One region of the Alteromonas sp. ABV2_168 genome, then DNA from elsewhere that is predicted to be linked to it. Evidence: predicted binding sites of a transcription regulator. Region 1 holds the regulator's gene; each other region holds the start of a gene.

Region 1 (7,300 bases):
ACGCCGGCATGACAGCACCGAATACCATGATCAGGCCGTGCACTGTGGTCATCTGATTAAAGAAATTCGGGTCTACGATTTGTAAACCGGGCTGGAACAGTTCGGCGCGGATCACCATCGCCATCGCGCCGCCAGTAAGAAACATGATGAAGGCGAACCACAGATATAACGTACCGATATCTTTGTGGTTAGTTGTCAGCACCCAACGCATCAGGCCTGCCGGAGCGCCGTGTCCGTGGTGATCATCGTGATGTTCATCATGTGCCGCAGTGTGCTCCGGCGTCATAGTTTCAGTTGCTTTACTCATCGCACGCTCCTATTTACCGGTTGCTACTGCATTAACGTCTTTAGGCTGGATCACATCGCCGGTGTTATTTCCCCAAGCATTACGCTCGTAGGTAATCACCGCAGCGATATCTTTCAGGGACAGCATCTTGCCAAACGCCTGCATGGCCGTGCCTGCTTTACCGTTAAGCACAATATCGATGTGCGCTTTCTGATCCTCCAATACCATCTGACTGCCTTTAAGTGCAGGGAAAACGCCCGGCAACCCCTGACCGTTAGGCATATGGCAGGCTGCGCATGTCGCGTTGTACACTTTCTCGCCGGTACTCATCAGCTCTTCTTTGCTCATGCTCATGGCCAGCAGGCGCTGCTCTTCTTCTTTCGCCTGTTTCACAATGGCTTCCTGCTCTGTCATCCAGTTTTTATATTCATCCGGGCTCTTCGCAATCACCACTACCGGCATGAAACCATGATCCTTCCCGCACAGTTCAGCGCACTGTCCACGGTAGATACCGGGCTCATTCACTTTGGTCCACGCCTCATTGATGAAGCCCGGATTAGCATCTTTCTTTACTGCGAAATCTGGCACCCACCAGGAATGGATAACGTCGTCAGAGGTGATCAGGAAGCGGACTTTTTGTCCGGTAGGAATGACCAGAGGACGATCTACCTCAAGCAGGTAGTTTTCCCCTTTTTCGAATTTGTTCTCAATCTGCTCACGCTGTGTGGCCATGATGGAGTAAAAGGACACATCGCTGTCCATGTACTTGTAATGCCATTTCCACTGGGAACCGGTGACAAGAACCGTCATTTCAGGTTCACTGGCATCTTCCATCGCGATGAGGGTTTGTGCTGCCGGGACGGCCATAAATATCAGGATCAGGAAAGGAATGACTGTCCAGGCGATTTCTACTTTCACGTTTTCGTGGAAGTGCGCCGGTTTGGCGCCCCGGGATTTACGGTGCTTGAACATGGAGTAAAACATCACACCGAACACCACCACAGCGATGGCCACACAAATTGAGAACATCAGCATATGCAGGTCGTACACCTGTCCACTGATGTCTGTGACACCTTGTCTCAGGTTGATTTCACCTGCCCGGTCTGATGTTGCCATGGTTTCTGCTTGCAGCGACGCCGGAATAACAGACATCGCTAACCCCCAAACCATCATTGCGTTACATACGAGTTTCTTCACTCAACACCTCCGTGATGGAGGATCTTGTGTAATACCCTGCTCACAGGACCCTGTCGTATCAGGCTATCCGCCTGTTAATTTTTATCTCTTTTTGTTATTTTTTCGTTAACAGCGGTATAAGAATTAAACAGATTTCATCTTGTGTCTAGTCTTTCTGAAAAAATAAATGGCCGGGGTGGCCTCAGAAACAGGGTCAAAGCACTTCATTCTGATATTTCGAATGTTTCGTTCAGATCTTCGACACATCCGTATTTAAGGAACGCCGTATTATAGGTAAGTAAATCGTCCTCACACTTGTGACATCAACGTTATGAAAGGAATGTGTAATGAATAAATTTATCCCGGCAGTATTAGTTTCAGGTTTAATCAGTGCAGGCGCATTCGCGGCGCCTGTGAGCTATCAGATTGATCCTACTCACACCAGCGTTATCGCTTCATGGAATCACTTCGGATTCTCTAACCCGACAGCCGCCATCAACGGCGCTGAAGGCACCATCGTGTTTGACAAAGACGCGCCGGAAGACAGCAAAATCGATGTGTCGGTGAAAATTGATACCATTGATTCATTTGTTAAAAAGCTGAATGAAGAATTTGTCGGTGCTGACTGGTTCAATGCAGCGAAGTTTCCTTCTGCCACCTTCACCAGTACAGATGTTGAAATGACAGGTGATAAGACGATGGAAGTGACCGGCGATCTGACGATCAAAGGTGTGACTAAGTCCGTCACTATGGATGTCACTCTGAATGGTTCAGGTGTACACCCGATGACACAGAAAGAAGCGATAGGTTTTGATGCAATGACCACCATCAAGCGTTCTGACTTCGGGATTGATATGTATGTACCGAATGTGAGTGACGAAGTCACGCTGCACATCACCACAGAAGCACAAGCTAAATAAGTTTTCGCATCACCGTCCAGATGCCCGGCCCGCGCGAGCGGGCTTTTTTATTGGTAGCGGCCTGTTAACTGCGGTAGTCTGATTGTTTTTATTGTCAGGGATTGCTTCTATGTTGCGCCGCGCTGTTTTCTCCTCTTTTCTGTTATTTTTAACACCCTCTGTTTTTGCCAAAGATCTTCCTTCCGGCGCTATTAACGCTCAGTTTGAAGAAGCGGTAAGTCATGACACAGTGCCGGGTATAACCATGGCACTGGGCAACGATAAGGGCATGCTGATGGCTAAAGGCTACGGTTTTGCCGACGTGGAAAACCATGTACCGATGACGACAGATCACAAGGTGCGTATCGGCAGTGTCTCTAAACTCATCGCTACGGCCGGATTAATGCGTCTTGCGGAAGCGGGCAACATTGATCTGGATAAACCGGTAACTGAATACGTCAGCGCATGGCCTGCTGATAAACCGGTCATTACTCTGCGCCAGCTTACCTCACATACAGCAGGCATCAGGCACTACAAAGAAGGTGCCAATGAATTCCTTCTGAATGAAAGTTATCCGGATATCGACAGTGCACTGGCGATGTTTAAAGATGATCCACTGCTGTTTGCACCCGGCACAGATCACCGTTATTCAACGTTTGCCTGGACACTGGTCAGTGCCGCAATGGAAGGGGCTGACGCGTCCCGGGATTTCCGCGCCATCATAAACGAAGAAGTGTTCGCGCCGCTGAAACTGGACAACACGGTATTTGACGACCAGTACACCATCATCGATCACCGGGCGAGACCTTACACCGTACACGAAGGTGAGCTGATTAATGCGCCACAAACGGATCACAGCTATAAATGGGCCGGCGGCGGTTTTATTTCTACGCCGTCAGATATTGTCCGGTTTGCTGTAGCCCATGTGGCAAGCGATTACCTGAAACCAGAGACTACCCGCGCCATGTTTACTCCTGCCAGGCTTAACAATGGTGAAACCGTGGGCTTCGGCATAGGCTGGAAAACCGGTTTTGGCGATTACAAAAAACGTAAAGCGTATAAAGATAACGTGAGCGCGCTGGCTTTGATGGACGATATTCCTGATGCAGTGATGCACTCAGGTGGCAGTATGGGCGGCATTACAATGACCATTCTTTGCCGTGAACATAAAACAGCGGTTACTGTAGTAAAAAATGTCAGTGGTGAAGACAATGCTGATGTTTTTCTGCTGGCGCTCAAGACACTGCACTTTGCACATACCAGCCAATAGTAAAGAAAAAGGGCGATGATGGTTTATATCATCGCCCTTCCAATTTTTAGCGCTGTGGCCAGCGCACACAATAGTTATTGCACCGCGCTTAGCGAAAGGACTTACATCCAGTCAGCATTGCGGATTACACCTACAGCCAGACCTTCAATGTTGAATGGTTCAGCAGCAAGATCCACCTTTATGGTATCGAATTCTTCATTTTCTGCATGCAGCCAAACTTCGCGGCCGCGTTTTTCCAGACGTTTTACCGTGACATCCTCATCAACCCTGGCAACAACTACCTGCCCATTGTGCACGTCAGTAGTTCGGTGAACGGCAAGTAGATCACCATCCAGAATACCGATATCTTTCATACTCATACCGTTTACACGTAACAGGAAATCCGCACGGGGGTGGAACAGATCAGGGTCGACCTTGTAATGCATTTCCACATGTTCCTGCGCCAGAATAGGTTCACCTGCCGCAACACGGCCGATTAACGGTAAGCCTGCGTCTTCATCGTTTTCTGCTTCCAGCGGAATATTCAGCTTTATACCCCGTGAGGTACCCGCCAGAATTTCGATTACACCTTTACGGGCCAGCGCCTTTAAATGCTCTTCTGCTGCATTAGCTGATTTAAACCCTAATTGCTTCGCAATTTCCGCACGGGTGGGCGGCATGCCGGTTTCCAGCATGGTGGTTTTGATCAGTTCGAGAACTTCCGTTTGTCTTGGAGTAAGTGGACGCATAAACAGCCCTGTTTTTCTATACAGTTCCTGTGAGTATATACAGTTGCGCTGGTTTGACAAGGGCTGCCGGCGAAATTATTACGCTTATTCAGGGGGCGCAGTTAACAACGCCTGGTTTTCATTGCAACGATATGCATTAGTTGTACATTGTAATACGCTGTTTTAGTTCTCCTTGGGAATAAAAAGGTATCTTCTTATCAAGAAATTTTAGCCAGGGGCCTCCTAATCAGAACGCCACCGGCTAAATTTGAGGGAAATTATGCAAGTTGTTTAATCAAGGCTTGCGCGACAGCTTCGGAGCTGGCTGGATTTTGGCCTGTAATCAATCGGCCATCTTCAACTACGTGAGGCTCCCAGTCCGCACCTTTTTCATAGTGACCGCCAAGACGAATGAATTCATCTTCTATCAAGAATGGCACCACATCAGTCAACTCCACCCCCGCTTCTTCTCCGTTAGTAAAGCCAGTAACTTTACGACCTTTGATAAGCGGCTCGCCGTTATCAGTTTTTACATGACGCAGGACCCCAGGGGCATGACACACAAAACTGATTGGCTTGCCTGCCCGCTCAAACGCTTCGATCAGTGAAACAGACTGTTCTGACTCAGCAAGATCCCACAGGGGGCCATGGCCGCCCGGATAAAACACCGCATCAAAATCTGTGTGTGACACGTTTTCAAGTTTGACAGTGTTCGCCAGTACTTGCTGCGCTTGTTGGTCTTGCTTAAATCGCTCAGTCGCAGGGGTTTGAAAATCAGGCAAATCACTTTTCGGATCCAGAGGTGGTTGTCCCCCCAGAGGTGAAGCCAACACCAACTCAGCACCAGCATCTGTAAAGGTGTAGTAAGGCGCTGCAAACTCCTCCAACCAAAAGCCTGTTTTTTCACCGGTGTTACCCAGCTCATTATGCGATGTAAGTACCATTAAGATTTTCATATAAACCTCTCTATCTTTTAACAATATGGATGAATCAATGATTAAAAAAAAGCGTCTACGGCTGCTTGTTTGTCTGCATACGGTGCTCGCAATCGAAGATTTGATACACCCGCTTCGCTTTGTACTACCACCGCCCTGGCATGAGAGAACTGGCGGAAGCCATGAATACCATGGTAAGCCCCCATACCTGACGCGCCCACACCACCAAAAGGCAGCTCATCAATAGATACATGGGTCATGACGTCGTTGATGACCAGCGCTCCGGAAGTCGTTTGTTGTGCAAATACTTGCTGTGCTGTCCTCATTGAAGTAATAGGCGGCTAAAGGGCGAGGGTGTTGATTGATGTAATCAATTGCCTCGTCCTCTTATTGATACAGACGAATGGGCAATAATGGACCAAATATTTCTTCCTGTATGATTGCCATATCGTCGGTTGTCCCAATCACTAGTTGCGGAGCGATTTTACGGCTTGAGGCGTCATAAGCCGGTTCATTTTGCGGCGCAAGATTGATGATCTCTGCGCCTTTTTGACGTGCATCTTCTAATAGATCGACTAAGCGCTGGTAATGGTGTTCGTTAATGATTGCGGTGTAATCGGTATTTTCTTGAATGCTTGGGAAGGTTTGTCCCATAAATTCTCGCGCTTGAGCTTTGAACGCTTGAGTTTGCTCTGCAGGCAGCAAAACGTAATCTGGTGACAGGCAAATTTGACCTGCATTAAAGGATTTAATCGTTAATGTGCGCTCAACTGCTTTGCTCAGGTCAGCACCTTTAGCCACCATAACAGGCGACTTTCCACCCAGTTCCAGAGTCACTGGCACAAGGTTTTCTGCAGCAGCACGCATCCCCTAGTACTACGGTTAGCTCTTCAGGGCCGAAGTAACGGGCCACTAACTCAGCCAATAATTCTGAAGTCTCAGGCGTCAGTTCAGAAGGTTTTAACATGGCGCTATTACCCGCTGAAAATACACCAGCTAACGGTCCAAATGCTAAATTGATTGGAAAATTCCAGGGACTAATGACACCAACAATCCCTAACGGTTGAAACTGTATTTCAGTGTGCATTTCAGGATCAGGTGAGGCGGTTTGTTCTGCCTCCATCCAGGTATCGAGATTATCGATGGCGTGTTGCAACATATTACTGGTTGTTACCATATCGGCCACGTAAGACTGATATAAGCTACGGTGTCCAAAATCTTCGCTCATGGCAGAAGCAATGGCTTTATGGTTATCACGGATTAATTTTATACAGCGCGGTCACTTAACTTGACGCAACCTGCTGTATCACAACACATTGCAGGACTAGAGGTGGCCATTGGGCGACCTTTATTTGAGCGTTCTTCTAGTGGCGTCGAGCCTACCTCCACAGCGGATGAATTAGCCATGGACATTGGTGATAAGCTGGAAGTAGCTGAGGCGGCTTTGGCTTAAGCAAGAGCTCGATCAATGGACATCTCTGGTGTCTTGCAGATAGTCGGACATGCGGATTTTATAGCTGAGATACTCAGTGTACCGATGCTACCGTTATTGGAGTCGGGGGTGAAAATTCGTATGCACACCGGTAACGGCAGTATGGTGTCGGACATGTTACTTGAGGGGCACTGTGATCTGGGAATCTCAGCCCACCCAGTCTTAGATGATCGTTTAAAAAGCGAGCTGATTTATACCAGTAAATTACTCCCAGTGGCCGCTCCAAGTACCGTAAAGCGCATATTGTCAGCACAAGACTTTGGTTGGTCTGTTATGCCCGAGTTCTTATGTCAGCAGCAAATTGCTCAAAGCGAACTCATGGAGATCCCTTCGCCAGTTGGTACACATGAAATTCACTACTACCTAATTTGGTTACCCAGTGCTTTACGTCAAGTCCGCGTTGCTCACGCAAGACAGACCTTACTCACTCAATTATGGTCGTAATGTCGCCGTTTACCCCGGCGCCATTACTTATCTTTTTCAGTAGCTAACGCGTTATGCACCGCCCGGGTGAGAGGATAAAACCAGAGCACCA
Region 2 (7,300 bases), on a different contig from region 1:
CATGCATGACGCCGGTGTACCTCATCAGGTTTACGATTTTTATCTGGCCCGTGCGGCAGAACAATCGTTGCCGGTACGTATTTACGCCATGGTCAGTGCTACAGACAAGGACCTGGACGCCATGCTGGATAACGGACCGGTACGCAGCAGTGACGATTTTCTGTTTATCCGCAGCGTAAAAGCTTATGGTGACGGCGCACTTGGAAGCCGTGGTGCGGCTTTGCTGGCTCCCTATACCGACGATCCCCATCAGACAGGTTTACTGCTTACCCAGCCTGAAGAAATGGCTCCCCTGTTCAGTAAAGTCATGAACGCCGGATTTCAGCTCAACTTTCACGCTATCGGCGACCGAGCAAACCGTATGGCGCTGGATCAATTTGAAAAGGAAATGAAAAAACATCCTGATGCTGACTTCAGAAACCGTATTGAACATGCTCAGGTGATTCATCCCGACGATCTGCCCCGGTTTGCGGAGCTGGGTGTACTGCCTTCCATGCAGCCCACCCACGCTACCAGCGATAAGAATATGGCAGAAGACCGCCTCGGAAAGGATCGCATGGCCGGTGCATATGCGTGGAAGACGTTGCTGGATTCAGGGATCCCCATTCCGCTGGGTTCAGACTTTCCTGTAGAGCTGGCCAATCCGTTTTACGGTATTCATGCTGCCGTTACCCGTCAGGACAGAAACAACCAGCCGGTAAAGGGCTGGTATGCTCACGAAGCGATGACCGTTCAGCAGGCTTTCAGAGGTTTTACGCTGGATGCTGCCTACGCCGCACATATGGAAGACAGTCTGGGTACGCTGACCCCGGGGAAATGGGCTGACTTTATTCTTGTGGATCAGGATATCTTCGATGTGGATCCGAAAGATATCTGGCGCACCCGGGTGCTGCAAACCTGGACAGCCGGAATTAAGGTATTTGATGCTGAACGCAACCAGTAACGGCCAAAACAGCGGATACAAGTAATTCAAAAGGGGCGCTTTGCGCCCCTTTTGTGATTTTATTCTACCGGATGATTAATCCCGGTCCTGCTCTTCAATATGTCTGAAGCGGGGAACCGTTTCTCCGTTCACTTCCACCTGCTCAGTGAACATGGTCAGCGGACGGACCCAAAGCCCTTTTTCACCATATTCCGGCCGGTACACCACCAGTTCCGATTCATCTTCTGAGTGCTTAGCCACACCGATGACAGTATAAAAGTTGCCTTTGTAATGTTGATACGTTCCGGGCACAACCGGCTTTGACATATTATTCATCCTCCAGTGGCAATAGCAGTTGCTCTGCCGGCAAACCGCCGGCTAATCCAATGTGAATGCCCACCAGCCTGACACCCCGGCCTCTGGCCCGCTGCCACGCTTCATCCAGCAATTCATAAAAAAATGCTTCTTCGATATCGTGATGACGGTGCTCAACGGTGGTTTGCTGGAAGTCCTGAAACTTGAGCTTCACGCCCTGAGATTTTATCAGACATTTCCGCTCACCGGTCTTTTTTAAATGCCCTTCAATGCGTTGCTGCATCTTCTCCCACAACACAGGCAGTACCGCCTTGCATTCATCAAGTGTATGCAAATCGCTGCTGAAGGTACGTTCCACTCCGATTGATTTTCTTACCCGGCTGACATTGACATCCCGCTCATCCACACCGTGAGCACGGTTCCACAGCACTGAACCGAATTTCCCCAGCTCTTTCTGCAGACGTTCAAAGGGATATTGCCGGACATCATTACAGGTAGTCAGGCCCAGACGCTGCAACTTCTGCTGTGTGACTTTGCCCACGCCGGGAATTTTTGACAGCGACATATTTCTGACAAATGCATCCAGCTTATCCGGTGTGATCACACATAACCCGTCCGGTTTATTTTCGTCACTGGCTACCTTAGCCACGAATTTGCATGATGCCACACCAGCCGAGGCAGTCAGATTCAGTTCTTCTTTAATTCGCCGGCGGATATCCTGTGCTATGAGTGTGGCGCTGCCGTTAAACAAAGTGGTGTGAGTGACATCCAGATAGGCCTCATCCAGAGACAAAGGCTCGATGAGGTCGGTATAGTCATTGAAAATTTCACGGATACGCTGACTCTCGCGGACGTACATATCCATTCTGCCGGGTACAAGAATGAGCTCAGGGCACAAACGCTTTGCATAGGCTGTTGCCATGGCAGAGCGCACACCAAATTTTCTTGCCGGATAGTTACACGTTGATATCACGCCACGGCGATCGGCGCTGCCGCCAATCGCTATGGGCTTATTGATCAATGACGGATTGTCGCGCATTTCAACTGCAGCGTAAAAGCAATCCATATCAACGTGAATAATCTTTCGCACTCTGCCACCACACTGTATATATGAACAGCATTTTAGCGGATTATGTCAACTATGCCAGTGCAAAGTTCAACACCGAATAAAAGGTCAAAATATTGCAAAAAGTTAATACAACAGGATTGTAAAACCTTATTGAAAAGATAAACTGGTAATAAGCGTAAAATTTAACCATTCATCAGGGAGGATGTCATGGCTGCTTTTTTACCCGCCTTTGAAAAAATGATTGATAACGAAGGGGGCTATACACTTCATCGTGTGGAGGGTGACCGCGGTGGCGCTACCTACGCCGGTATAGCCCGCAATTTTCATCCTGACTGGGAAGGCTGGCCACTACTTGATGCCGGCGTCCCCGACAGTCAACTGATGCCTCATGTCGCAGCGTTCTACCAGCAGCACTTTTGGGAACGGATCCGCGGAGACTTTATTGATTCTCAACGTGTAGCTGAAACCCTCTTTGATTTCGCCGTTAATGCCGGCCTGTCTGCAGCGTCGAAACTGGCTCAGGAAGTTGCTGATGTGTACGTTGACGGGATCATCGGTACGAAATCCTTAAAGGCCATCAACAACATGCCACCGGAAGTATTTCTGCATGGCTATGCACTCAAGAAAGTCGCCCGTTATGCGGAAATTGTTAATCATAATCCCTCACAGGCAAAGTTCCTTCTTGGCTGGATAAACCGGACACTGAAAGGTATTGCATAGCAAACCTTTCCGGCTCCGCCCCCAGATACGCTATCGTCCCTTTTTCCTGATTACATATTTACACAAAATTTAAGTTGGATTTCGGGATAAATCTGTTTTTATTTATCTTTTTCTTAACTTAAATTTTAGTCAGTTTTTGTTTCTCCGCTGCCCGTAATGTCTGGCCGGCATACCAATACCCCCGTTTTTTATACGTATTAAATGCCATTCATAGTTATACGGCTATATGCGTAACTCCCGATAGACTTAAGTAGTATGGATTTCGAGCTGCAGAAAAAAGCAGCGTTTACAACGTTTGTGCATAGCCGGTTTATTTCTCCTGAATGACAAGCTGACGGAACAGTTTTTGTCATCACTAAAGCAGATAAACCGATGTGTACAGACCCGGTAAAAATACCCCGTAGTAACACGCCACAGAGCGGGAGGGGATAACAACAAGACAGGAAAAAAATAATGTCCATATTACGCACATTACCATCCAAATCGTTACTCGCTACATCGTTAAGTTTAATCACATTAACCGCTACTGCAGCGTCTGCCGGCAACGGGCCGGTCAGTGTTTCCCCTGAACCACTTACCTTTGAGCAGTTAAAGAACCTGCGCCAGGATCTGCGTTTACAGGAAAGCAATGAACGCTACATTGTCACCTTTAAAAATGGTAAAGGCGCAGTGGCGGGCAAAGGCAGCATTAATGCCAGTGATAAGGCGCTGGATGTAGCATCAGTGAAATCTGCCATACAACAGGCAGGTGGCAAGACTCTTAAAGTGATGGAACGCCATGGCATGGCTGTCGTCACATTAAACAAGAAAGCACTTAACGCCCTGCGCAAGAATAAAGATGTTGATATCGCCCCTGATCCGGTGCGGGAGTTAATGGCCCAGTCCACGCCATATGGCTACACTATGATACAGGCGAATCAGCTAATCCAGTCTGATACCAGCGCCCGCAAAGTCTGTATTATTGATACCGGTTATAATCTGGGTCATCCGGATTTACCGGGCACCAATGACGGGGTAACCGGAATTGGCAATAACAGTGCAGTGGGTAACTGGTATAACGATGGTAACGGCCACGGAACACATGTTGCCGGTACGATTGCCGCCTATGACAATTCAGAGGGTGTGATCGGTGTCTATCCCGGTGCCAGCCTGCATATTGTGAAAATATTCAACGACAACGGTGACTGGACTTACGCCTCTGACATCATCACTGCTATCGACCAGTGTCAGGATGCCGGCGCTGATGTGGTTAACATGAGTTTAGGGGGTTCAGGCTCGTCTTCGGCAGAAGCGTCTGCCATGCAGGGTTTCACAGACGATAACATGCTGCTGGTCGCCGCAGCCGGTAATGCCGGCAACAGTTCACTGTCTTACCCTGCCTCCTACGATGCCGTAGTGTCTGTTGCAGCAGTTGATTCCGGTAAAAACCGCGCCAGCTATTCACAGTACAACTCACAGGTGGAAATTGCCGGCCCCGGCAGTTCAGTCTACTCCACCTATCCGGACAGCTCCTACGCCACCCTGAGCGGCACATCTATGGCCACGCCACACGTTGCCGGTGCGGCGGCCCTGGTGTGGAGCTTTCATCCCCAGTGCAGCGCCACGCAGATTAGAAACGCGTTAAATGCCACCGCAGAAGATCGTGGCAGTTCAGGCAGAGATAATCAGTACGGTTACGGCATTGTGCGGGTAGCGGAGGCGAACAGCTACCTGAATAACAACGGTTGTGATGGCAGCAGTAACGGCGGTGGAGACCCGACCGATCCGGGTGTGGAACCGGTATCAGGACAATTAACAGGATTATCAGGTTCACGGTCATCCTGGGATCGCTACACCTGGGATATCCCGGCTGGCGTTTCCACGATGACAATTCAAATCTCCGGCGGCAGTGGTGATGCCGATCTGTATGTGAGATACGGCAGCCAGCCTTCCACATCGGCCTATGATTGCCGTCCTTACAAGAACGGCAACAGTGAGGTATGCACGTTTACTGCACCGGCTGACGGCACCTGGCATATCGGCCTGAGAGCTTACAGCACTTACAGTAACGTAACGTTAAGTTACAGCTACGAGTAGAAACAAAAAAAAGGCCGGACATTCGTCCGGCCATTTTTATCATCACTTGATGTGTACTGATAAACCTGAAAATTTACAGGATCTGGTTATCCTTCCACTCAGCAATTTTTTTCTGTCTGGCTTCTTCACGCTCCAGGCGCATCTTCTTACGGTCACACGGCTCAGGACAATCACAGGCTTTCTCAATACCCAGTGCGCCTAAACCGCCGCAACTACCGGAAATGGACTTCTTCTGGATCAGATAACCCACGGCCATTGCCAGTACCATGGCAAGAAAAAACACAAACGCGAGGATAAATGTAGACATCATCGTCTCCTAATTCTTAACTTCAACCATAGTATCAAACTCAGGAGATGCATACTCCTCAAAGCCATCTGCTGTGCGACGAATTAAGAAAACGGCAAGATGTTCTTTCTCCGCCAGCGCTTTAGCTTCATCCCACCCCATCACATTGAACGCAGTGGCAAGGCCATCAGCAGTCATAGATGACGGGTCCACCACCGTTACCGATACCAGATTATGAGTAATGGGTTTACCGGTTCGGGGATCAATCAGATGAGAATAACGCTTACCGTCCATTTCATAGTAATTGCGGTAATCCCCTGAGGTGGCAATGGCATTCGTACCAATAGAGACAATTTTCTGCACCGAGCGTTCCGTTGAGACCGGCTTCTCAATGGCTATTAACCATTCCTCACCATTCCCCCGCTCGCCTTTAACACGCATTTCACCGCCGATTTCCACCAGGTAGTTGTGCAGATCATGCTTTTCCATAATCGCAGCAACCTGGTCTACACCGTAGCCTTTGGCAATAGTCGACAGGTCGACATAAACCATTGGATGCGTTTTCTTCAGACCCTGTTCTGAAATACTGATTTTATCCAGCCCGACATACTCTCGGACTTCAGAAATCTGCTCTTCAGATGGCACCTTTTCAGGACGTTTGTTCGGACCAAATCCCCACAAATTCACCAGCGGCCCCACAGTTACGTCCAGTACGTTATGACTTAGCTTGCCGAGCCTGATAGCTTCAGTCACCACCAATGACGTTTCGTCACTTAACGGAAAGGGCGTGGTGTAACGATTCTGGTTAAAACGGGATAATTCTGATGTAGGGTCATAGGTCGACATCAGTTTATTAATTTCTACTAACCGGGCATCAATGGCCTCTTGCAGACCATCAACCTGACCACGCTCATCCACTACATACTTAACATTGTATGTGGTGCCCATGGTATTTCCGTGTAAATGCACAACCTGTTTGGCTTCCTCACCACAGGCACTAAGAAAGAGTACAACGAAAGCAAGTACACTAAAACGCAGATACTGATTAATCACTTCTTATCCTTATCTATTAAAAAAGGGGGCGATGCCCCCTTTTTCAATTATACCGTTTGCTGATTAACCACCAAAGTCATCAAGCAGGATATTTTCGTCTTCTACCCCAAGATCTTTCAGCATGTTGATAACAGCTGCGTTCATCATGGGAGGACCACACATATAGAATTCACAATCTTCAGGAGCAGGGTGATCTTTCAGGTAGTTCTCAAGCAAGACATTGTGGATGAAGCCGGTATAGCCATCCCAGTTATCTTCAGGTTGAGGGTCAGAAAGTGCAACATGCCATTCGAAGTTTTCATTCTCGGCAGCCAGCTCATCGAAATCTTCTACGTAGAACATTTCGCGCAGTGAACGGGCACCATACCAGAATGTGATCTTACGATCGGTTTTCAGACGACGAAGCTGGTCGAAGATGTGTGAACGCATAGGTGCCATACCTGCACCACCGCCAACAAACACCATTTCTGCGTCAGTTTCTTTCGCAAAGAACTCACCGAACGGACCAGAAATCGTTGCTTTATCACCTTCTTTCAGGCTCCAGATGTACGAAGACATTTTACCGGCAGGCAGAGTCAGGTTATTAGGCGGCGGCGTAGCAATACGCACGTTCAGCATAATAATACCTTCTTCTTCCGGGTAGTTCGCCATGGAGTAAGCACGGATAGTTTCTTCGTCGACTTTAGACTCGATGTCGAAGAAACCAAAGCGCTCCCAGTCACCGCGGAACTTCTCAGGAATGTCGTAATCTTTGTACTTCACGTGGTGAGCAGGTGCTTCAATCTGAATGTAACCACCAGCACGGAAAGGTACGCTTTCACCGTTAGGAATTTTAAGCTTAAGCTCTTTAATGAACGTG
Region 3 (7,300 bases), on a different contig from region 1:
TATGCCAGAAGTGGTGAATGTCATCATCGAAATCCCAGCTCACGCTGACCCGGTAAAATATGAAGTAGACAAAGACACCGGTGCAATGTTTGTTGACCGTTTCATGGCTACCTGCATGCACTATCCGGTAAACTACGGCTACGTGAATAACACACTGTCTTTAGACGGTGACCCGGTTGACGTACTGGTTATGACGCCGTTCCCGATCATCAGCGGCTCTGTGATCAAGTGTCGTCCTGTTGGCGTTCTGAACATGACTGACGAGTCAGGTACTGACGCGAAAGTTCTGGCAGTGCCGGTAGACAAGCTGTCTACGATTTACCGCGACGTGAAAGACATCAACGATGTGCCAGAGCTGACTAAACAGCAAATCGAGCACTTCTTCTCTCACTATAAAGATCTGGAGCCTGGCAAGTGGGTTAAGATCGACGGTTGGGCAGATGCTGAAGCCGCGAAAGCTGAAATCGTATCCAGCGCCAAGCGTTACGAAGAAGGCGAATAAGCCTTTCTTTCCGCAGATTGAAAAAGCCCGGTTCGCCGGGCTTTTTTGTGCGTATTGGATCGCGATCTGATCTGTAGCTGCACGTTGAGACATTGAGACTGCCCCTTCAGATCACGATGTAGTAGGATTATTTCCACAAGCCAAACTTTTGTGGTATTTGTGGGAAGCAATCAAAAAAGCGTTGACTATTTATTATTGTCGAATTGATAGACACCGTATGGTTTCTGCGCTGCGATGGTATCAAAGGCTTTAATCTGTTGGCGCCGGAGGGGACTGATATTACAGTCATCAACGCCATGTATACAAACAATGCACAAAGTTATCCACAGCCTTGTGCATAAAAAAGACTTGATTTGCGGGTAAAAATGATCAAGGCGATCCCCGGATCAAACCGGAGGACAAGTGTTTTCGCGGCTGATTGTGATCCCGGTGTGTACTTTGGAATAAATTCGGGGTTCAGGCCGTGTAGTTTGGATAACCCGGAGCTATGCTTTAGTTCAGGGTTTGTATATGATTTCAGAGCAGACTGTGAAATCCGTTGAATGAGCGGATTTGGCGTCCGGCTGCCGGAGATTAATGTGAGTTCAGATATTCAGAAGTTGCAGCAGCAAATTGCATTGTTGCAGAGAAAATTGAGTCGTGAGCAGCTGGCGCGTACGGCGGCTGAAGACATGCTCAATAATTATTCCCGCGATGCCTATCTGGCAAATCAAAACCTGCGCCGTGCTCTCAGCGAAACCCGCGCGATTTATCATCAGTTGCTGTCTCAACTTCCTGACAGTGAAGCTGATGCATTTAAACAATCAGCCAAACCTTCCTCTGACAGCATAGCCATGGTGGACCGTATGACACTGCTTAGTCAGCTTGCTGCGGGTATTGCTCATGAAATTAATAATCCCATCGGCTTTATCAAAAGTAACTGTGAAATTCAGGAATATATGCTGAAGGATGTGTTCGATGCCTGGGATGAACTTAAGGATGAGTTAAAAAAGGGCGGCACCTCTGCAGCTACATTACCCGCTGACATGGAGTTGAAATACTTACTGCGGGATGTGAGAGAAATGCTTTCAGACATGCAAAAATCATCTCTGGAAGGCGCTAACCGCATTGCTGAAATTGTCTCCTCACTGCAGATTTTTTCTTCTCCGGTTACCGTGGAACGTAACTGGGAAGATGTAGATGATCTTCTTGAGTTTGGTCTGGAGGATATCATCAAGCGAATTCCTGCAAATGTTTCTCTTAATTTCGATGCGTCGGATTCCCGCTCGCAGGTACTGGTTAACAGGAAGCAGATCAGGCAGGTGCTTGAGGCAGTAGTTGAAAACGCAATTGATGCCTGTGTATCCGGCGGCACAATCAGTATCGCTGTTGCTGATCTGCCTGGCGCAGTTAAAGTGTTTATAAAAGACAATGGTGAAGGAATAAAGCCCGAGCACATGCCATTAATTTTTACGCCTTTCTTCACTACCCGTCCTCCCGGCAGCGGCACAGGCCTTGGCCTTTCTGTGGCGCAGGCTTTGATGGAATCTCATAATGGCTGGATAGATATTCAGAGCGATACCGGTTCCGGAACCACTGTGACCCTCAATTTCCCTCTGCCGTGATAACTCTATGTATTTACATTAGTAAATGCTGACTTTTCAAACCCTGTTTCGGACTGTAAACTCCTTCCTCTCTATTTTTTTAAAGGTCAATTACTCGAAAGTCTAAATATAGGCTAAGGTTAACGTGACCCTTAACCAATTTCTGAGAACACAGGGATGTGAGTCAATTATATGCGAAATAATCAACCGGTTACCCGGAAGCTTTACAACATTCCTCAGCACTACCGGCTCATTTCATCTACCGATAAACGTGGTGTGATCACGCACTGCAATGATGAATTCATTGAAGTCAGTGGTTTCAGCCGTGATGAACTGATTGGAAAAAACCATAATATTGTACGCCATCCGGACATGCCGCCGGGTGTGTTTCGTGAAATGTGGGATACCTTGTCCGCTGGGAATATTTGGATGGGACTGGTAAAAAACCGGCGCAAGAACGGAGACCATTATTGGGTTTCAGCGTTCGTGACCCCGGTTTTTGAAAATTCTCAGATCACGGGTTATGAATCAGTACGTGTGCCGGCCTTGCCGGACGAAATTGCCCGTGCAGAATACCGTTACGAGCGGCTACGTGAAGGTAAGTCCAGTACGTCAGCCGGTGAACTGGCCGTTCACTACATGAAGAATTACCTGCCATTTATAGTGATGGGTCTTATTACCGTGGCGGCTTTATTCGCCACGGCAGGTGTGCTGCCGGCCGGTATCGCTGCCGCAGGTTTTGCGGTGTGCAGTTTCTGGATGGCCTCTAAAATTAAAGGTGACTGGCAGGCGCTTATTGATATTTCTCCTGACAGCTATTCGAATCCGGTGGTATCGCAAACCTATTTTGCCGACTTCGGTAACCGGTCACGTGCCAAACTGGCTCTGGGATGCGAACTTGCGCGCAGCCGTACAGCTCTTGCCCGCATTCAGGATGCCGCCGCGGGGTTGGATACGATTGCTAACACCACTCATCAGCAGGCTGAAATCACCAGTACAGCTGTCGTGCAGCAAAACGAGGCAACGCAAAACATTGCTTCAGCCGTGAACGAGATGTCCCAGGCTATTCAAAGTGTATCTGAGCGGGTTGATATGAATGCCGACAGCGCCCGCTCTGCTTCTAAAAATGTGGAGGCCGGTAATCAGAAAGCGGATGAGGCGTTATCTGCCATCATGGCGCTTAAAGAAGCGGTCAGTTCTATTTCGGTCACCGTGCAGGAACTGGCGCAGTCCACGAATGATATTGGTGAAGCTGCCAGTTTAATATCGACCATTGCTGAACAGACAAACCTGCTGGCTCTGAACGCCGCCATTGAAGCTGCCCGCGCCGGCGAGCAGGGACGAGGCTTCGCTGTAGTTGCTGATGAAGTACGGTCACTGGCATCAAAAACCAGAGAGTCCACAGATAAAATTCATAATATTATCCATGTGCTGGCTGAGCGGTCAGAACGGGCTGTCAGAGTATCAAATGACGGTATGGCATCAGCCGAGCAGGGCACGGCCATTGTTGAAGATACCCGCAAAACACTGGCAGACATTAATCAGGCCGTGAGTGTTATTGCCGATCAAACCTTCGAAATGGCCTCCGCTGTAGAGCAGCAAAGTTCTGTGGCAGAACACATCAATCAGCAAGTCGTAGAAATTGCCGATGGTGCCAAAGATACCCAGCGGGCATCAGAATCATCATTAGATGCCAGCCAGCGTCTGCGTAAAACCGTTAACGAAGTACACTCGGTTATCACCCGCTTTACCAATAAGCGGAATGTAGTGTAACCCGCTTTTAGTTTTTACTGTTTGCCTGTAGCTTTACCACTTCTGCTGATTCGGCGTCGAGGACGTCATCAGCAGAAGCGCCTTTGAGCAATTTGCCTACGGCATCTTTATTCTTTGCCAGCATGACAGACAGATTCTCAATCACGTCGTCATCCAGCTTGATACCTTTCGCACCGATGTAAGCAGCCAGATTGTCTGCCGCATCCAGCATTTTGTCATACTGATCAGCTTCCTTCTTGTCTGTAGTGACCAACTTTTCTACCCCTTTATGCGAAACAACATATTGCACTGTAATAGCCATGATGGTTCTCCGATGTCGAACGTAAAATGAAATTTAATTTTAACCTGATTCATAATTACTGTATAAATAAACAGTATCTGAGGCAACTGTTTTTTGTACTATGTTGAGAATTATTCCGGTTATTGCACAGGCTGGTATCACCGGCTTCGAGTCCCCGGCAGCCGAATACCGTCAGCTTGGGCTTGATCTCGACGAGCTGCTTATCGACCATCCCACTGCTACGTTTATTGGCCAGGCACAGGGAGAGTCGATGACCGGCGTGGGCATTTTTGATGGTGATTTACTCATTGTCGACCGCGCTGCTGCACCCACTTCGCTGGATGTGGTGGTGGCCAATTTGAATGGTGTGTTTGTGTGTAAGCTGTTCGATCGCAAAGCCATGGTTCTGGTATCGCCCGGCAAACACCAGCAGCCTTACGTGTTGGGGGAGGGAGATACCTTCGAAGAAGAAGGCATTGTTGTCCGTTCTGTCAGAATGCATCGCTATACCAGGCAGTTAAGACAATGTTTGCGTTAGTCGATGCCAACGGCTTTTATGCGTCCGCCGAAAAGGTGTTTGACCCCGCTATCCGTGACAAACCCGTGGTGGTACTGACAAACAACGATGGCTGCATTTGTGCATTGTGCGACAAGGCGAAAGCCCTCGGCGTAAAGAAATTCGGCCCGTACTACAAGGTACAGAAACTGCTGGAACAAAAAGGGGCAGTGATCAGGTCGTCTAACTATGAGCTGTACGACTATTTGTCCAATCAGATGATGAATATTGTTGGCGGTTTTGCACCTCACCAGCATGTGTATTCTATCGACGAGTGCTTTTTGTATTTTGATAACTGGCAACCGCCGGAAGGATGGCACACCTACGGTGAAACTATCAGGCGTGCTGTCTGGCAGCAGTTACGTCTGCCTGTAGGAGTGGGTTTCGGGCTTACGCCGACGCTGGCGAAGGTAGCCAGCCATGCGGGTAAAAGACTGGGAGATAAATCCGGCATTGCGGTACTTGCTGAGAAGACACAGATCCGGCGAACCTTACAGGAAATGTCGCCGCAGGATGTGTGGGGGATTGGCCGGCGTATTGCGGAAAAGCTGGAAAACAGTGGTGTGCGCTCTGCGTGGGAGCTTGCCTGCGCAGCGCCTAAAAGTATCCGTAAGCAATTCTCTGTAGAGATAGAACGTACCGTGCGGGAGCTTAACGGTGTTACCTGCATTGAATGGGAAAGTCATCGTCCTAAAAAACAGCAAATCTATGCTACCCGCGCTTTTGGCCACCCGGTTACGGACCATCAGAGTTTACGGCAGGCACTTTGCTGGCATGCTGAGCGGGTAGCTGAAAAGCTCAGGAAGCAAAATTGTACCGTGAAAACCCTTACCCTGTTTGCCCATGCGAACCCCTTTGCCGCCAGCGGGCATTATCATAAAGCTGTACAGCACCGTTTTGCCATTGCCACGGCGGATACGCGAATGCTGTCAGAAGCCGCCGGGAATGCAGCTGATACCTTGTATAAGGAAGGGGTTTTGTTTCATAAGTGCGGCGTGGGAGCAATTGAAATTCAGGATGAAGATGTAAAGCAGCCGGATTTGTTCGCACAAAGCGAAGGGAATACAAAGCTGATGGCATGCATGGATGCCATTAACAGAAAATACGGCAGCAGTACCATCGGCATCGCGGCGAAAGGTGACCATCAACCCTGGCGTATGAAGCGGGCGTATTTGTCTCCTCAGTACACAACTAACTGGCGGCATTTACCCCAATGTCAGTGTTGATGACATAAATGTTAGATTCAAAAGCGACATGGTTCGCTACACTAGGGGTGCACCAAATGCCTGGCAACAAAAGGGGAGAACAGAGATGAAGTTAGATTTGACGAATGTCAGCGGAGTGATATTTGATTTAGACGGTACGCTGGTGGAGTCTGTCCTCGACTTTTCTCAAATGCGCCGCGAAATTGGTTGCCCTGCCAGCGAAGATATCCTTACCTTTATCGATAACCTGCCTGATGAAACCTCAAGAGCATCGGCACATCAGGTCATTCTTGATCATGAAATGGCCGATGCAGAGAATGCGAAATGGTTGCCGGCAGGAAAATCCATGGTAGATGCCGTCATCAACGCTGATTTGCCCGTTGCTATTGTTACCCGCAACTGCAAACAGGCCACAGCGCTTAAAATCAGCAACAACCAAATCCCCATTTCAACCGTGCTCACCCGCGAATGCGCCCCTGCCAAGCCCGATCCCACGGCACTACTTATGATTGCCGGACAATGGCAAATAGCCCCCGCACATATCCTTTATGTGGGAGACTATATCTACGATCAGCAAGCCGCAGAAAATGCGGGCATGCAGTGGTTGTTGGTTTAATCTAAACTTGAAGGATAAACAGGTAACTTAGGAGGAGCCTTTGGTATTACGGCCGAAGTCTGCTCAATCGTATTTGTCTCCGGTAACGTTCCTCCACTGATTACCTCCAAAATATCGGCATTACCCAACTCATCCGATGCGTTAATTTTATACAATATTTCCATTGTAATCTTCTCCATGTTTATGATTAATATAAATAAGAACTCATTAAAAGCGTGATGATTATCTCGTTTTTCAAAGCAATGGATTGTCTTAAAAGGTCATGGAGTGTCCAAAATGAAGTTTTTTGGTGTATTTGTCCTATTTTGTATATTAAATGTCTCATTGAGTGTAATTGCCTCCGGTTTCCAGTCTGAACTTGACTATTCCTACGAATCTCCTGACCTGACCATAGGTATCCCCTCTGCGATAATTGTATCGGAAGACGGTGTCTGGACCGGCGGTGAGAATGGGTTAATGGATATAAGGGCCGGAGAATTATTAAAATTCTCAAAGGCAAAAAATAGTGCAGGAATATCGACATGGGTAACTGATATCGACCGCCTGAATAATCGCTATTTGCTTATAAGTGTTTATGGGAATGGCTTGTACTTAATGGATACAAGTAGCAACGAAGTAAGGCCTGTTAACACATCAGGTATTAAGAACAGAGGTTTTTGGAAAACAGATATCGGCCGCGACAAAATCATCGTTAGTACGCTCTCTAACATCCACATTTATGATATTGCGACAATGCAGGAGAGTTCAAATTTAAGGGGTAAAGGAATTGTCATTGGTGACCAGGT

Evidence for each region. Region 1 encodes LexA, which represses DNA repair genes until DNA is damaged. Its sites were predicted from a motif close to TACTGTATNNNNATACAGTA; they were not measured.
Region 2: the regulator LexA is predicted to act here: its motif matches at 2,338-2,357, upstream of dinB (DNA polymerase IV).
Region 3: the regulator LexA is predicted to act here: its motif matches at 4,216-4,235, upstream of ACXAH4_RS03345 (S24 family peptidase).

What each region holds. Positions count from the first base shown of each region.
Region 1 is NZ_JBSWYQ010000001.1:132,043-139,342, reverse strand. Features, by position in the region: gene ctaD (cytochrome c oxidase subunit I) at 1-307, opposite strand, end outside; gene coxB (cytochrome c oxidase subunit II) at 317-1,402, opposite strand; gene ACXAH4_RS00660 (YceI family protein) at 1,810-2,382, shown strand; gene ACXAH4_RS00655 (serine hydrolase domain-containing protein) at 2,492-3,631, shown strand; gene lexA (transcriptional repressor LexA) at 3,733-4,359, opposite strand; gene ACXAH4_RS00645 (type 1 glutamine amidotransferase domain-containing protein) at 4,617-5,294, opposite strand; gene ACXAH4_RS00640 (aldehyde dehydrogenase family protein) at 5,336-5,599, opposite strand; gene ACXAH4_RS00635 (aldehyde dehydrogenase family protein) at 5,661-6,116, opposite strand; gene ACXAH4_RS00630 (aldehyde dehydrogenase family protein) at 6,067-6,534, opposite strand; partial or broken gene ACXAH4_RS00625 (helix-turn-helix domain-containing protein) at 6,559-6,726, shown strand; gene ACXAH4_RS00620 (LysR substrate-binding domain-containing protein) at 6,742-7,209, shown strand; gene ACXAH4_RS00615 (MFS transporter) at 7,233-7,300, opposite strand, start outside.
Region 2 is NZ_JBSWYQ010000012.1:21,886-29,185, forward strand. Features, by position in the region: gene ACXAH4_RS16825 (amidohydrolase) at 1-943, shown strand, start outside; gene ACXAH4_RS16830 (DUF1653 domain-containing protein) at 1,019-1,249, opposite strand; gene dinB (DNA polymerase IV) at 1,251-2,327, opposite strand; gene ACXAH4_RS16840 (glycoside hydrolase family 108 protein) at 2,514-3,026, shown strand; gene ACXAH4_RS16845 (S8 family serine peptidase) at 3,480-5,102, shown strand; gene nqrM ((Na+)-NQR maturation NqrM) at 5,176-5,409, opposite strand; gene ACXAH4_RS16855 (FAD:protein FMN transferase) at 5,419-6,438, opposite strand; gene nqrF (NADH:ubiquinone reductase (Na(+)-transporting) subunit F) at 6,505-7,300, opposite strand, start outside.
Region 3 is NZ_JBSWYQ010000002.1:94,912-102,211, reverse strand. Features, by position in the region: gene ppa (inorganic diphosphatase) at 1-502, shown strand, start outside; gene ACXAH4_RS03360 (sensor histidine kinase) at 1,081-2,106, shown strand; gene ACXAH4_RS03355 (methyl-accepting chemotaxis protein) at 2,278-3,858, shown strand; gene ACXAH4_RS03350 (YebG family protein) at 3,866-4,159, opposite strand; gene ACXAH4_RS03345 (S24 family peptidase) at 4,260-4,676, shown strand; gene ACXAH4_RS03340 (Y-family DNA polymerase) at 4,664-5,920, shown strand; gene ACXAH4_RS03335 (HAD family hydrolase) at 6,006-6,515, shown strand; gene ACXAH4_RS03330 (ATP-binding protein) at 6,792-7,300, shown strand, end outside.